3 regions of the Aneurinibacillus thermoaerophilus genome follow, and region 3 is predicted to be linked to each of the others. Evidence: riboswitches for the same ligand, from Rfam matches in the RefSeq annotation. Region 3 holds a riboswitch; each other region holds the start of a gene.
What was found. A riboswitch is a leader RNA that binds a small molecule or an ion and turns the genes downstream of it on or off. The one in region 3 is predicted to bind cyclic di-AMP.

Region 1 (4,907 bases), 480 kb from region 3:
TGTTTTTTGACAGAAAGGCCAAGCCGTTACCTACAAGAGCGCGACGGATCGGGTATTTGTTCCAGGATTATGCCCTTTTTCCGCATATGACCGTGGAGAAAAATATTTTGTATGGAGTAAGAAATAAACGTGATCATAAGAAGCGCGCTTTAATCGAGAAATTGTTGGATGTCCTTAAGATTTCACATCTTTTGCCCAAATATCCTCATCAAATTTCCGGTGGAGAAAAACAACGGACAGCGCTGGCACGGGCGCTGGCGACAGAGCCAGAGTTGTTGCTTCTGGATGAACCTTTTTCCGCGCTGGATAAGGACACGCGTTTGCAATGTCAGAATGAGCTTCTGGAATTACATCGTATGTGGAGGATTCCCGTGCTGCTTGTTACACACGATGAAGAAGAGGCGAAGAAGCTTGGAAATCGGGTGTTATTCCTTAAGCAAGGGAAAATACGATAAAAAAGCTGTACCGAATAGATGGTACAGCTCTTTTTAACACTTTTTATGATTTGTATCTTGGTAACAGAACCTGGTTATTTTTATTAGCCATGATTTGTATAAATATGATATAATCAAATTATCAAAATAAATTTATAAAGAAAGGGTTCGAAACCATGTTGCCTGCCAGGCAGATATGGAAGCGGTTTGATCTCTCATATATTTAGCGCCGTAGTCAGGTTGTTATGAACATAGGTCAAAACAACTAACTACGGATGGGAGATTATGCGAACAAAACAATCGTATAGAACCTCTGCCGTAGTTAGTTGTTATTACACTACTACGGAAAGAGGCTTCTTATATGAGGAAACAAAGTATTCGCTCGGTTTTGATGATTTTGTTAGGAACGTTTATTTTGGCTTTTGGCTATTACCACATTAATTTCCAAAACAATTTATTAGAAGGTGGTTTTGTCGGTCTTTCTCTTCTGCTTAAGTACGTATTTGACTTTTCACCTGCAATCACAATACTTCTATTTGATCTCCCGTTTTTCATCCTGATTCTTTTCAAAAAAAGTCCGCAGTTTATCTTAAAGACGGCTTTAGGCACGTTTGCTTTTTCCTTATTTTATGAGTTGTGCGAATTGTATTCACCGTTGATTTTTGATTTTAGCCATATGATGGTGCTGGCTTCCGTTCTTTCGGGGATTATCACCGGTTATGGTGCCGGACTTGTCCTGCGCTATGGCGGAACAACGGGTGGAGAGGATTTGCTCTGTCTTTTTATCAGTAAAGGTACCGGTATATCGATAGGAACCGTGTTTCTCATTTTAGACTTAATCGTATTAGGTTTATCTTCATTCTTTTTGCCTTTAGATAAACTTTTTTATACGATTCTGGCGGTTATTGTTGCCGGAAAAGTGATTACCTGGACTGTGCATTTTGGGGAAGAAAAAGAGGGAGAGCAGCAATTGTCTGAGCAGATGATTTGAATGGATAATTTGGTTAGCGAAAAACCCCTGTGCAGGGGTTTTTCGTATGGCTGACATTTAGCAGTAAGATATACACAATAGGGTTGTTCCTACTGTTTTAGACTGGATAACCTTCTTTTGTTTTTGCCATGATATACTTGATGCTTCTTTCTTTTTGTCTTTTCAGGAACTTATGTTACTCTTATCTTAATGAATATGCGGAGCTTCTCAGGATGAAGTGGTTGAACATATAAAGGAGGCTTCATTTTTATGTGGGCGTTAATGGAACTTATAGGGTTTGCGGGACTCATTTTATTTGGGACGTTAGCAATTGTTTCCGTTATGCGAAACAGAGATCCGAAAAACTACATGAAATTAGCCAGTATTTTTTTTGTTATTCTTATTATTGCAATTATACTGGATAGGCAGTTAGAAACACCATTACAGACTCTCCTTCTGTAGTCACTCAACATAAAATCAAATAAAGAAAGCGAACAGACGGCTCAGAATCGGGCCGTCTATTTGTTTTTTTATTGGTTTGAGTTCGCCTATTGAAAGGCTTATCTGACCGTCTATATATGATGTAAGTATATGAAATTAATTACAAAAAGAGGCTTCATATCCACATTTATTATAATGAAATCGTATTCTATGTACGTTATGGTATACATGAAACAAAACATATGCCTAATCCAATTTTGATACACGTTGGAACGGGGGAACCAATGATTTGGGGTGAAACCGCGCATGCGCGGTCGGGCGTCTTTCGACCGAACCCGTCAGCTAACCTCGTCGGCAGATAAGAGAGGGAATCATGAAAAAAAATTTCAAAGCAGTAACAGCAAGTCTATTAACAGCAGGAATTTTGCTTGGGGGAATGGCTGCACCCATGCAGGCAGAAGCTGCAGATATTTCTGCAAAATACGGAAGTACTTTGAATATCAGTAACGAAAGTCGTGTGATTGACAATATTATCAATACTGGCAAAGGCCTGATTGGCAAAGCAAAGTACAGACATGCCTATGTGCCTGGAAAATATATGGATTGTTCCGGTTTTATTTATTATATATTCAAAAAGAACGGAATTAACATAAATACGCTGGATGATGACAAACAGGTAAAGCTTGGCTCATACGTTCCAAAAAACCAGCTAAAAAAAGGAGATTTAGTATTTTTTAGCACTAAGAAAAACAAATGGGATATTACTCATGTTGGTATATATATCGGGAGTGGAAAAATTCTGCATATGGCCAACACGAAATATAATGTTACGATCAGCAGTTTGAACAGTTCTTGGTATAAAAAGTATTATGTAACTGCCCGTCGTGTTGTAAAATAGAAAATATGACTAAGATAAAAACCAGTCTATGTCGATAGGCTGGTTTTTATCTTGATGATTAGGAAAAACTTGCGAAGCATTTGTCCGCGAGTTTTTTCTATCTGGAAAACATATCTAGAACAAAAATGAAGTGGAGTGGATGAGACATGGGAAGAAAGGCGAGCTTGTCTATCATATGGTTTATTTGCGTATGGATACTTGCTGCCTGTAGCACAGGTTCCCAGGACAGTTTTCAAGAAACAAAGGCAGTCGTAAATGTTAACGAGCAGCAACTGCAGAAGGCAAAAGTGGTTAGAGTCGTGGATGGGGACACATTTGTGGTAAATGTGAAGGGAAAAGAACGGAAGATACGGTTGATTCTTGTTGATACGCCGGAATCGAAAGCACCAAACCGGCCGAAAGGATATCTCGGAGAAGAAGCAAAGCAATATACGACGAGGCGTCTAGAAGGCAAGGAAGTTTGGCTTGAAAAAGATGTCCAGTCCACGGATCGGTACGGACGGTGGCTGCGTTATGTATATCTTGATGTGAAAGACGGTAAAGGGGAATTTTTCAATGGTACGCTTGTTAGAAGTGGTCTGGCGCGCCTGGCGACGTTTCCGCCGAATGTAAAATACGTCGACCAGATCCGCGAATGGCAAACGGAAGCGCGGGAAGCGGAGCGCGGCGTATGGAAGAACATTAAGGAAGCATTTCCGGATCGCAAAGTGGAAAAATAGCTGAAACTTTTATAATGTTGCCACGTATAGCATACACGGATAGAAGAATAAGGTTATGCTGTATAACGGATAACAATTATAGCCAGGTATTTTTTGCATAAAATCTCAGGATAGTTAGAATCATTCGGTAAGGAAGGGAGTCGTTGAGATGTTCAAAAAGATGATGGCGAAGCTGGGATTCGGGTCGGCCAGAGTAGATCTGGTACTTCGCAATAGCGAGTTTATACTTGGCGATACAGTCGAAGGAGAGCTTGTGATTCAGGGTGGTGCCGTCGAACAATACATAAAAAAAATCGACGTTCAGTTTATGATGGCCATTCGCACGAAGCAAAACGAATACAGGCAGGCTATCGCTACCATTCCGTTTGCCTGCAATTTTAATATTGGGGCGGAAGAAAGAAAGGTGTTTCCGTTTCGGTATGAATTGCCGAAAGATCTGCTGATTTCAAGCCATACGGTAGCATATTATTTTGTGACCAATCTCGATATTGCAGCGGGGGTAGACAATCAGGACCGCGACTACATTCGCGTTAATCCGCCGCAGCGCTTCCAAAACATTATTGCTGCTTTTGAGCAGTTAGGCTTTCGCGAAAAACATGATTCCCGCAAGTTCAACGGCTACGCACAGGAGTTTGAGTTTTTCCCGACCACATTTTTGCGGGACAGGGTAAAAGAAGTAGAGTTTATCGCTGCTATCGAAGAGGAGCAAATCCGCCTGTTGCTTGAATTGGATCTGCCTTCCTTTGGACATGAGGTGGAAATCAAACACGAAGTTGCGCTTTCCAACGAGCTGCTTGCTGATCCTGCAAGTGTGGCAGACTATTTGCGCGGTGTGATGGAAGAAATGGTAGACAATCCGCACGCGTATCTCCATCAACGCTCAATGATGGAACATGACCATCATCACCACCGTCATGGTGGCTTTGCCGGGGCGATGGGCGGCTTTGCTGCCGGTTTGCTTGGCGGTATGATTTTGTCTGAGATTATGGATGAAGTGATGGACGGTGTAGGAGGGGGAGACGCAATCGAAAGCGCGTTTGACGGCGGGGACGACGGAGGCGGTTTCGGTGACTTCTTCGGTGATATGTTTGACGGTGGAGACGAATAATCATACATGGAAAACGGAAGCCCCGGAACAAATTCGGGGCTTCTTCTCATGCTTTAACTTTTATTTCAGAAAGCGCTCGCCTATGTCCGGGGGCGGTAGCATACATGTTTCTAGCTTTCCAAACCAGCGATAGCGATTGCGAGCAACCCAATTATATATTATATCTCGAAGCGGACGGGGAACCATGATGAATACATACAACAGGGACCAAATTCCGCCTAGTTTACGTGCCACACGGAGCGCTGCGGATGATTTGGTATATGCTTTGCCATTGTCTAGCAGTATGACACTGTTGAGTGTATCGCTAGGCAGACCGTATTGTTGCAGTAAGCGCTGG
Region 2 (4,907 bases), 270 kb from region 3:
AGTCGCACCATCCCCCAAATAAGCGATGCTTACACTCTGTTCGCCTTTCAGCTTGCTGGCCCAAGCCGTGCCAACAGCGTGTACCGTTTGTGTAGCGATCGGAACACATGGAGGCATAATCTTTTTCCCTTCCGGACTTATGGAACCTTCCATATGCCCCATCCAATATAAGAAGACGCGAAACATCATCTGGCCATGGGTAATCGCTGCCGCGTGATCGCGATATGTCGGAAACAACCAATCGTGAGGCGATAAAGCCATCGCACTTCCTACCTGAGATGCTTCCTGACCTTCAAAAGGCGCATAGGTTCCCATCCTACCTTGTCTTTGTAAGATGATGGACTTCCGGTCAAACATTCTAACACGCAGCATATTCTTATACATCCTAAGCATAAGCGCTTCATCAATTTTTCCTTCGATACTTTCGCGAAGCTCCCCTTCAGGAGTTAAAACCTGGTACATCTCCGCCGTATTTTCCTCGCCCGGTACCGGTGTATTCGCTTTCAATTTGCCAGCCTGCTCCGGTAATCCATTTATGCTTACCGACATTTTTACCTCTCCCTTCATAAAATGTGATGACAACTGTATACATTCCATTGGATACATTGACATCCTATTATCGTTCAAGAGTAGAGAAGAAGTCATGATACTTTCTTTAATTAGCAAGAAGTATACCAAGAAGAAGAGGTTATGTTTTCAATATTTTCAGATTTCATATCAGATTAAATGTAAAATAATGATACATTTTGTTTTTCTTTATGTATCAAAATGAGAAAACAAAGTGAGCATCTCTTATTTTTGTTTAAAAATGATACATAAATTTATCATGAGATACCATATGCTTCCATTTTTCTGTATAAAGTAGCCCGTGATATTCCTAACATTTGGGCAGCTTCCGCTTTGTTTTTGCATTTGCTTACTGCCTCTTTTATTAAAGACATTTCCATTTCTCTCAAAGTAGGGAGTTGAATGGTTGGGGAAGAATCGGATGACGCGGAAGCAATATGCTCTGGCAAATCAGCCAAATCGAGGACTTGATTGTCATCCATAATAATGGCGAGTTCCAGAATATTTTCCAGCTCGCGGACATTCCCGGGAAACGGGTAAGCAAGCAAATGCCGGATAACATCTGGATGTACCTTTTTAACCGTTTTGTTCAACTTATGTCTCATCTTCTTTAAAATATGATGAACAAACAACGGAATATCCTCTTTCCTTTCGCGCAAAGCAGGAATTTCTACCCGTACGACATTCAGACGATAATAAAGATCCTCACGAAATTTCTTTTCCTTGACCAGTTTTTCCAGGCTTTGATTGCTGGCTCCTATAATACGTACATCTACTTTTTTCGTTTTCGTTCCGCCTACTCTAATTAATTCCTTAAATTGAAGCACCCGAAGAAGCTTGGCCTGAACAGATGGAGTTAAATCCTCCAATTCATCCAGAAACAATGTCCCCCCATCCGCGAGTTCAAACATTCCCTGTTTTCCTCCCCGCCTTGCACCGGAAAAAGCGCCCTCTTCATAGCCAAATAATTCACTTTCCAACAAAGTTTCCGGAATGGAAGCACAATTTACAGCAACGAATGGCTGTTTCGCTCTCTCGCTATGGTTATGAATAAAACGGGCCAGCATTTCTTTTCCGGTTCCGCTTTCCCCTTCAATCATGATCGTGGAGTCAACCCGCGCTGCTTTTAAAGAAATTTCCACAATTTTTTTCATGGCAGGACTATTTCCGATCAGCATATCATTCCCGTCAGCTAAATCGGCAAGCGATAACTTTTGCTGGAGATCTTTTATCGTATTTTCCGCTTCTGACAATCTGTGATTCAGCCGCAATATTTCGGTTAGATCGCGGAAGATCGATACAGCTCCCAGAAGCTGTTGCGTTTCGTCATAGATAGGCACAATATTTGAAATAACGACGCTGTCTCCTGCACGCGCTGGAATATCCAGCGCCGGGTAACCAGACTGTAAGACTTTTAAAATATTTGTATCAGAAACGACATCTTTTACATATTGCCCAATGAGCTCCTGTTTTGGGATTCCTGTGATTCGCGAGCATGCTTCATTTACATATAAAACTGTTCCCCGCTGATCAACGATAACGACCCCTTCATGGAAGAGGTTCATAATAGCGCCGCCCTCATCAATAAAATTTTTTACGTTCAAAGCGATCACCTTCCTGTTTTATTCTCGGTGCAAAATGTCTCAAAATTTTTATTTTACATCTACTTTTAGAATTTTCTCTAAATCACAATCTAAAATAAACAATTCCACCTGCTCCCCAAGTTTAGTACTTATATCACTGTGGCTTGAAATCACCTGACAACCGGTAATACGTGAAATCATCTCCTCCGTTTCCACGCTGTGTGACTCACGCAAAATACGCCGCATCTCCTTAACCAGCGGCTTCCCTCGCTCAATTTTCACCAGCGTCTTTTCTTCCTGGGTCAGCACCTCTTTTAAACGTACAATCACCATATCTTTAATAATATATGTCTTCGTTTCTCTTGGTCCTCTGCCGAGAATCTCCCGTAAAAATTTGATATACGCTTCACTGATCGTTGCTTCCATCCTGTTTTTTGATGATTGTCCCATAACAACGTCCCCCCTTTTTTTTCTACCTGTTTTTCTTCATAAAAAAAACCGAAAGAAGAGGATGTCTTCTTCCGGTTTTTCGCACTACAAACAAAGCTGTCACGATAGCAAGACAACGTTCCTCCTCTCGACACGCTTACGAGGTTAGCTGACGGATTCGGGCGTGAGAGTCGCCCTACTTGAATTTGCTATTCAAGATTCACCCCGTGCGGCTTATAATTTTGAATACCGCGGTTGGTTCCCCCGTTCCCTATTTGGGACTCAGCGATCAGGTTGGATGTGAATATTTACTTTTTATCAGCACTTCGATTGCCATCATTTCAAAATACATCAATGGGATGGATTTATATTATGTGTGCTGTTCACTTTTTGTAAAGAAGGATTAGCATTTATAAAGCGAAGAAAATCTAAATTTTTTTCAAAAAAACTTTTACTTTTCTTCTATATTCTCTTTTTTTTACTCTTTTTCTTTTGTTTGCTCCACTGCATAAAATAAAAATATTTTTCTTGCATGGCCCTGCTTCAACATAAAAAAAACAGATAATACGAAGAAATCGTAAAAAATAAGGAGATATAGTAAGAATATAAATGATTTTATCATTTTATTATTTTAACAAAACGTAATTTAGCTATTTTTTGTTTAAATTTTGGGTTTTGTTTTTTGTTTCAGTCCTCTTATAATGATTCACATAAAACAATTGCAAATTCGGCCTAATTCCGGAGCATCCGGAAGCGGAGGACCCACGTATTTGGGGTTAATCCTTACTTTTGTAAGGAGGGATGAGAATCGCTCTTTCGCCATCCTACCCGTCAGCTAACTTCGTCGGCTAAAGCGAAGGAGGTCTTGAGACCGCCTATTTGAGCAGTCTTTTTTTATTGTGCTTTACCGCCAGTAAAATGAGCCGCTCTTATATTTTGCAGGTCTTTTTATTTTTGAAAAAATCAAATAACACTGTTTCAAGAAAAAGAACAGGGAGACAGAATGCAAGTCCAACCAGAAGGGATGGGCAGGCATTAGGTAGACCGATCGTGCTTTTTCTCCAGCAGTGAATCGCATGATAAACCGGACTTACATGGGAACTTTTTTATCCGTTGCCTCTAATGGAATGAAAAAGTTCTGGTGTACTGGCGTCTATTACACCCGGTTTTCTTTCATCATGCGTTTCAAACGGAGAAGAGGTATGCATCGGTCTATTTTTTTTTTTAGAAAAAACTACGCGATATCCAAAAAAGGAGGATGGAGGAATGTTTCATGATGTCATCACTATCGCTCTATTTGTAGTATCATTCCTGATTTTTTGGGGATTTGCCTGGTTTTGCGATCGAGCATAAGGAGGTGATTGATCGATGGTTGCACTTAGCATGATTGCATTCCTTGCTATTGTTTATTTAATTTTCGTCCTTATGAGACCCGAAAAATTCTAATGCTACCTCTAATGCTACCAATGTCGATGACGAGGAGGAACGAAAATGAGTATAGGAATTATACAAGTAGCTGTCACTCTATTGATTGCATTACTATTAATCAAACCGGTAGGAAGCTATCTGGTTAACGTATTTAGCTATGAAAAAACCAGACTGGATCGTGTATTTGGGCCGGTTGAACGTTTATTTTATCGGATAATGGGTGTGCATGAAGAACAATCCATGGACTCGAAACAGTATGTGACCGCTGTGCTATTCTCTAACTTCGTTATGATGATACTCATATACGCTGTACTACGTCTCCAAAAATATCTGCCGTTCAATCCGGATGGTATTGATAATATGCCAAGCGCACTGGCTTTTAATACAGCAGCATCTTTTATTACGAATACCAACTGGCAGGCCTACAGCGGAGAAAGCGGACTGTCCTATCTCTCCCAAATGCTGGCCATCACATTTCCGATGTTCACATCTAGCGCAACAGGATTTGCAGTAGCTATCGCTTTTATTCGCGGTATATCTGGCAATAAAAATGAACTGGGTAACTTCTATGTTGACCTTGTCCGTCTAATAACCCGTGTACTCCTACCGCTTTCTTTCATCGCCGCGCTCTTTCTTGTCTTTCAAGGCGTACCGCAGACGTTACATGGTGCAGTGACCGCGACAACGCTGGAAGGGGCAAATCAGGTGATTACCAGAGGGCCGGTAGCTTCTCTGGAATCAATCAAACACTTAGGTACAAACGGCGGTGGTTATTTCGGAACAAACGCAGCGCACCCGTTTGAGAACCCGACACCGCTGACAAACCTTCTGCACATTTTATTTATGCTGCTTCTGCCCACTTCGCTTATTTATGCATTTGGCGTGATGATTAAAAACAAA
Region 3 (4,907 bases):
AAATCCTGTGTTTTACGAGTATTATCAGAAAAAGCTAGCAGAAGGTAAAACCAAACAACAAGCGCTTATTTGCATTATGAGAAGACTTGTCAATATTATCTATGGCATGATGGAGAATAAAACCGCTTATATCATGCCTGACATACCTAACAGCAAAGTAAGTTGATATAATGAGTGGTAGTTACTGAACTGCCCCTCTTTTTATAAAGTCATGTTTATTAGACTTTCCTAAGGGGACGCCAAAAGCTAAACCTGAACAAGTACATCATTATGCAACTAATAAAAGTAAGAAGTATACACCGCAAATAGAAGCGATTACGAAAAAGTATGGCTTAGATTTGGATGAGGCTTGGAATAAAGAATTGCTTCCGCATCAAGATAGGCATCCGGATGACGATATTATGTGTTATTGTGAAGAAACTTATGGGATAGAGCAATACCAGCTTAAAGAGGGAAAACTCTTCAAAAGTTGGAACGAAAGAATCACTTTTTATTATGACCCGAACGAGGGGGAACGGCAAACAGACTACCTAGCGAATAATTTAGGGTGGTTTGTCGTTTCGTCTAAATTGAAGAGGGTTTTAGACAGTTTAGAAAAGGGTAATATTCAGTATTTCCCTGTTAGAATCATAGACAAGTGTACGAACGAGCCGCTGGAAGGTTATTTTGTGGCAAATATTATAAATGTGGTAGACGCGCTTTGTCTTGAACATTCAAAGGATAGTGTTTTTGAACTAGATGGAGAAAAAATATATTCGGTACAAAAATATGCGTTGACTAAAGAGAATGTAGCTGGGAATCATATAATTAAACTAAAAGGGGATGAGATACCAGTATTTGTGTCAGAAAAGTTTAGGGAAGAAATAGAGAAGAATGGGATTATTGGGTGCGACTTTCAAGAAGTAAAGGTAGTTTAGAGGTGGATACCGGACTAAACGTTTTGACTGGGAGTTCTGCATCTTAAAGGGGAGCATATCACAGTGTCATACAAGCCGGGTCTGCACCAGCATGCGAAGAAATTCTTTTTTTGGCTTCTACTCATTCTTTGGAAGTGTACCTTATTTTGCTTAGCAGTGCAGCCGCGATAGGATTGTCCTGCTGAATATAGTCACGCCAGTTTTTTTGTTTCAGTTCGACTTTTATTGATAATGATAAGTCTGTAACGTATAAAGTTGTATTTAAAGGGGGTTCCGTATTTTATTTTTTGGATAATTCTGGATAAAAAAGATTGAATCCATCTGAACCGGATAAAGGTTGGGTTCACCAGTATTTTTCGTCGGGGAATGCACACACGAATATGGATCTGATCGCACAACACATACAACATATTTGGTTAAATGAAATATCCCTTATCGATATTCTTGGCACAGAAGCGAACGAAGTCGAAGATAAGGTACAGCTAAAGATTGAAAAAAACAAAATTTATCAGCACATTCATATCCTCGATGATAGGGAAAAAGAAGTTATTATTGGCCGCTTCGGGCTGGATAACGAAGAGGAACGGACACAGCGGGAGATCGCGCGTGAGCTTGGCATTTCACGTTCATATGTATCGCGGATTGAGAAGAGGGCTTTATTGAAGTTGTTTCATGAATTTTACCGCAAAAACGAGAATGCAGTGAAAAATTAATCGAACATATAAAAACAAACCGCCGAAAAATTTTTTCCCATTTTTCGGCGGTTTGTTTCTTATTTTAAAACATAAACTTTTATATTTTGAACGCCAAACTTACTTACATGTTCTGGTGAGCCTGGCACGAAAATATCCACGCGGTTGTTTTGAATAGCTCCGCCAATATCGGTGGCGTGTGCGATCATACCGCCTTTCGGAAGCCCCTGGAAGGAATAGCCTGTAATGTACACTTTGCTTCCAAGCGGAATCACATCTGGATCGACCGCGATGGTACCGACCTTCAGCTTATTGCCGAAGTAGTCCACACCTTCCCACCCGCCGTTTTCTTCAGGTGCAGCGGAATAAGCCGTTGCTTTTGAAAAAATGACGCGCTTATAGGTAAACTTTTTACCAGAGGCCGTTTTCACCGACGGACTGTCGGAAGTTTTGTTGGCTGCAATTGCGGTCGCTGGTTTGTTCGCTTTCTTTTTTGGTGCCTTTTTATCGTCTTGTTTCTTTTCTGGCAACACAAGTACGGTGCCGCCTTGAATATTTTGCGGGTCTACGTTTGGATTCGCGGCTTGCAGCTTTTGGACAGGAACGTTTAGCTTCTTCGCGATGGTCCAGAAAGTTTCTCCTTCCATGGCTGTATAGGTGTCCGGTAATTGGATCGTAGAACCGATTTGCAAGTTTAATGGATCAACGGATGGGTTGACAGCCTGAAGCGAAGTGAAAGGTAGATGATGAGCCTTTTCAATGTTCCACAGCGTATCATTTCTTTTTACTTTGTACTCTGCACCGGCGGCTATATTGGTGGCGCTTACGCATGCAGTTAATGTAAGTAAACCGGTAAATAAACTTTTTTTCATACAAAAAACTCTCCTCTCCTGATAGCCTACAAGGTTAGTTGCCGGGTTCGGGTTCAGGAGTTTACCCTATGCTTATCCATGTATCTTGATAAGCAATTCACCCCAAAAGAGTATCCCCTGCACTTCTTTATTTAAAGAAGTTTCGGCTTTTTTGTACCCCGACATCATAACACAAAAATCAAAAGAGGATCGCTGGTAATTATAAGTACTTAAAGTTTTATCTTTCTTTTTCTTGTAAAAGATGGGAAAGTGTTACGAATTTATACCCTTTTTTAGAAAGAATAGGAAGGATTTTCTCCACTGCAAGCAATGTTTGCGTCTGGTCGATACCGGAGTCGTGAAACAGAATAATATCTCCCGGTTTGGCTCCACTTGTTACTTTGTTAACTATGTAGTCGATCCCCGGATGTGCCCAATCGCGCGTATCTTGGTGGTATGACCAGATGACGACCGGATGTTTTTGTTTTGTCGAACTGAGAAGCACAGTATATGTTACTTCTCCTCCGGGTGGACGAAAGAAGCGCGGGTGTTTCCCGATTAGCGAGTAAATGACTTGATCGGTTTTGCGGATTTCATCACGTAAACGGGCCGTAGTTATGTTCTTCATACGCGGGTGGGTAAACGTATGGTTGCCGATTTCATGACCTCTGCGATTAATGTCCCTGATCACACGGGGATACCATTTCGCGCGCTGGCCCACGACAAAAAACGTCGCTTTGGCATGATATTTGTCAAGAATGTTTAGCAACTTAGCCGTATAGACAGGATGGGGGCCATCGTCGAACGTAAGGGCAATGAGTTTCCGCTTCGTGTCAACATGGTAAATAGGGGAAGCAGTCGATTTCGAGATTGCTGGCGCTGCTGGAAACACAGTGGCCCAGCAGCATAACAATGTGGCGATTAAGCTAACGAAAAGCTTCACAATTTTCATGTCTCTCACCGTTTTATGTAATGGTATGTATAATGTTTGCGCGTTTTTGGATAGGTATGCTTACAAAGGGTGGGAATGCATGCAGAATATTTATCGTGTAGGAAAACAATACTAAAGTGGAAAGCATTCCAGATGAGAGGAGCAGAAAACGGTGGATGATTTGCAACTAGCCCGGGCGTTGTTTGGGACGACAATGGGATTTCATATTATTTTTGCTACGCTTGGCGTGGGGCTTCCGCTGATGATTTTAACAGCAGAAGTTTTGCGCCAGTGGAAAAAAGACAAAGACTATGGCATTATGGCACAACGCTGGACGAAAGGATTTGCGGTGCTTCTCGGGGTGGCTATTCCTTCCGGCACCATTGCGGGTGTTCAGCTTTCCTTGCTGTGGCCTGGTTTTATGGAAGTCGTTGGGAAGGTTGTTGCTCTTCCGTTTCAGATTGAGATTTTCGCTTTTTTGTTGGAAGCGTTGTTCATGTCCATTTATGTGTATGCGGCCGATCGGTTGTCCGCGTCTATGCGCATTCTAAGCATGATATTCGTAGTGATTGGTGCGGCAGCATCCGCGATCCTGATTACAAATGTGCATGCATTTCAGGGAACGCCCGCCGGTTTTAGGATGGAAAACGGCGAAGTGATTGATGTGGATCCGTGGGTTGGATTTTTTAACCCGAGTTTTTTTGTATCGGCGGGACATGTTACTTTGTCTGCTTACATGACCGGCGCATTTACGATTGCTTCCATTGCAGCGTTTAAATTGTTGAAGAGTAACAGGGGAAGTAAGGAATTTTTATTTCACCGCAAAGCGTTAATGATGGCTCTTACCGTTGGCGGTTTGTTTTCTCTTGGCACGGCGCTGAACGGTCATGATTCGGCGCAAATGCTACACAAATACCAGCCGGAGAAACTTGCGGCCGCTGAAGGACTTTTTGAAACGCAGCCGTATGCTCCGTTGGCGATCGGTGGTTATACGGATGAAGCCACTAGAAGTGTCAAGTATGCGATCGAGATTCCGGGGCTGCTCAGTTTTCTTGCGGGCAACCGGTTTGACGAGGTAGTAGCCGGATTAAACGATTTTCCACGCGAATACTGGCCGCCACTTTATGTGCATATATTGTTCAACGCGATGGTCGGCATCGGTGGCCTGCTTCTTGCGCTATCTATCATTGGATTTGTTTGGCGTCATTTACTGAGGCGGGAAACGTTTCCGCGCTGGTTGATGTGGTTGTTTATTGTAACGGGACCGTTGGCAATGATCGGAATTGAGTGTGGCTGGATTTTTGCCTGCACCGGGCGTCAGCCATGGGTGTTGTACCGGACGCTTTTGACTGCTGATTCCGTTACTCAGGCAGGCAATATCGGGTTTTTATTTGTTCTGTTTGTTGGGATTTATATACTGCTCGGTTTGGCGACCGTGTTTGTGCTGCGCCACTATTTCAAACGCCATCCGCTTGTTAAAGATTTGGAGAAAGTGTCTCTCGGTTCATGAGGTACA

Region 1: it holds a riboswitch for cyclic di-AMP, as region 3 does, so the genes downstream of both, K3F53_RS16350 (C40 family peptidase) here and K3F53_RS13960 (LysM peptidoglycan-binding domain-containing protein) in region 3, are expected to answer to the same signal.
Region 2: it holds a riboswitch for cyclic di-AMP, as region 3 does, so the genes downstream of both, K3F53_RS12640 (Na-translocating system protein MpsC family protein) here and K3F53_RS13960 (LysM peptidoglycan-binding domain-containing protein) in region 3, are expected to answer to the same signal.

What each region holds. Positions count from the first base shown of each region.
Region 1 covers NZ_CP080764.1:3,168,491-3,173,397, reverse strand. Annotated here, with positions in the region: gene K3F53_RS16365 (ATP-binding cassette domain-containing protein) at 1-455, shown strand, start outside; gene K3F53_RS16360 (YitT family protein) at 796-1,425, shown strand; gene K3F53_RS16355 (hypothetical protein) at 1,675-1,866, shown strand; cyclic di-AMP (ydaO/yuaA leader) riboswitch at 2,079-2,217, shown strand; gene K3F53_RS16350 (C40 family peptidase) at 2,219-2,743, shown strand; gene K3F53_RS16345 (thermonuclease family protein) at 2,890-3,462, shown strand; gene K3F53_RS16340 (sporulation protein) at 3,611-4,570, shown strand; gene K3F53_RS16335 (thiol-disulfide oxidoreductase DCC family protein) at 4,631-4,907, opposite strand, start outside.
Region 2 covers NZ_CP080764.1:2,421,414-2,426,320, forward strand. Annotated here, with positions in the region: gene pdhA (pyruvate dehydrogenase (acetyl-transferring) E1 component subunit alpha) at 1-462, opposite strand, end outside; gene K3F53_RS12635 (sigma-54 interaction domain-containing protein) at 825-2,171, opposite strand; gene K3F53_RS12640 (Na-translocating system protein MpsC family protein) at 2,220-2,600, opposite strand; cyclic di-AMP (ydaO/yuaA leader) riboswitch at 2,720-2,877, opposite strand; cyclic di-AMP (ydaO/yuaA leader) riboswitch at 3,299-3,444, shown strand; gene K3F53_RS19935 (potassium-transporting ATPase subunit F) at 3,963-4,025, shown strand; gene kdpA (potassium-transporting ATPase subunit KdpA) at 4,077-4,907, shown strand, end outside.
Region 3 covers NZ_CP080764.1:2,689,250-2,694,156, reverse strand. Annotated here, with positions in the region: partial or broken gene K3F53_RS13975 (transposase) at 1-166, shown strand, start outside; gene K3F53_RS13970 (AHH domain-containing protein) at 204-917, shown strand; partial or broken gene K3F53_RS19455 (DUF4351 domain-containing protein) at 1,042-1,137, opposite strand; partial or broken gene K3F53_RS13965 (sigma-70 family RNA polymerase sigma factor) at 1,337-1,630, shown strand; gene K3F53_RS13960 (LysM peptidoglycan-binding domain-containing protein) at 1,690-2,481, opposite strand; cyclic di-AMP (ydaO/yuaA leader) riboswitch at 2,490-2,639, opposite strand; gene K3F53_RS13955 (polysaccharide deacetylase family protein) at 2,699-3,412, opposite strand; gene K3F53_RS13950 (cytochrome ubiquinol oxidase subunit I) at 3,564-4,901, shown strand.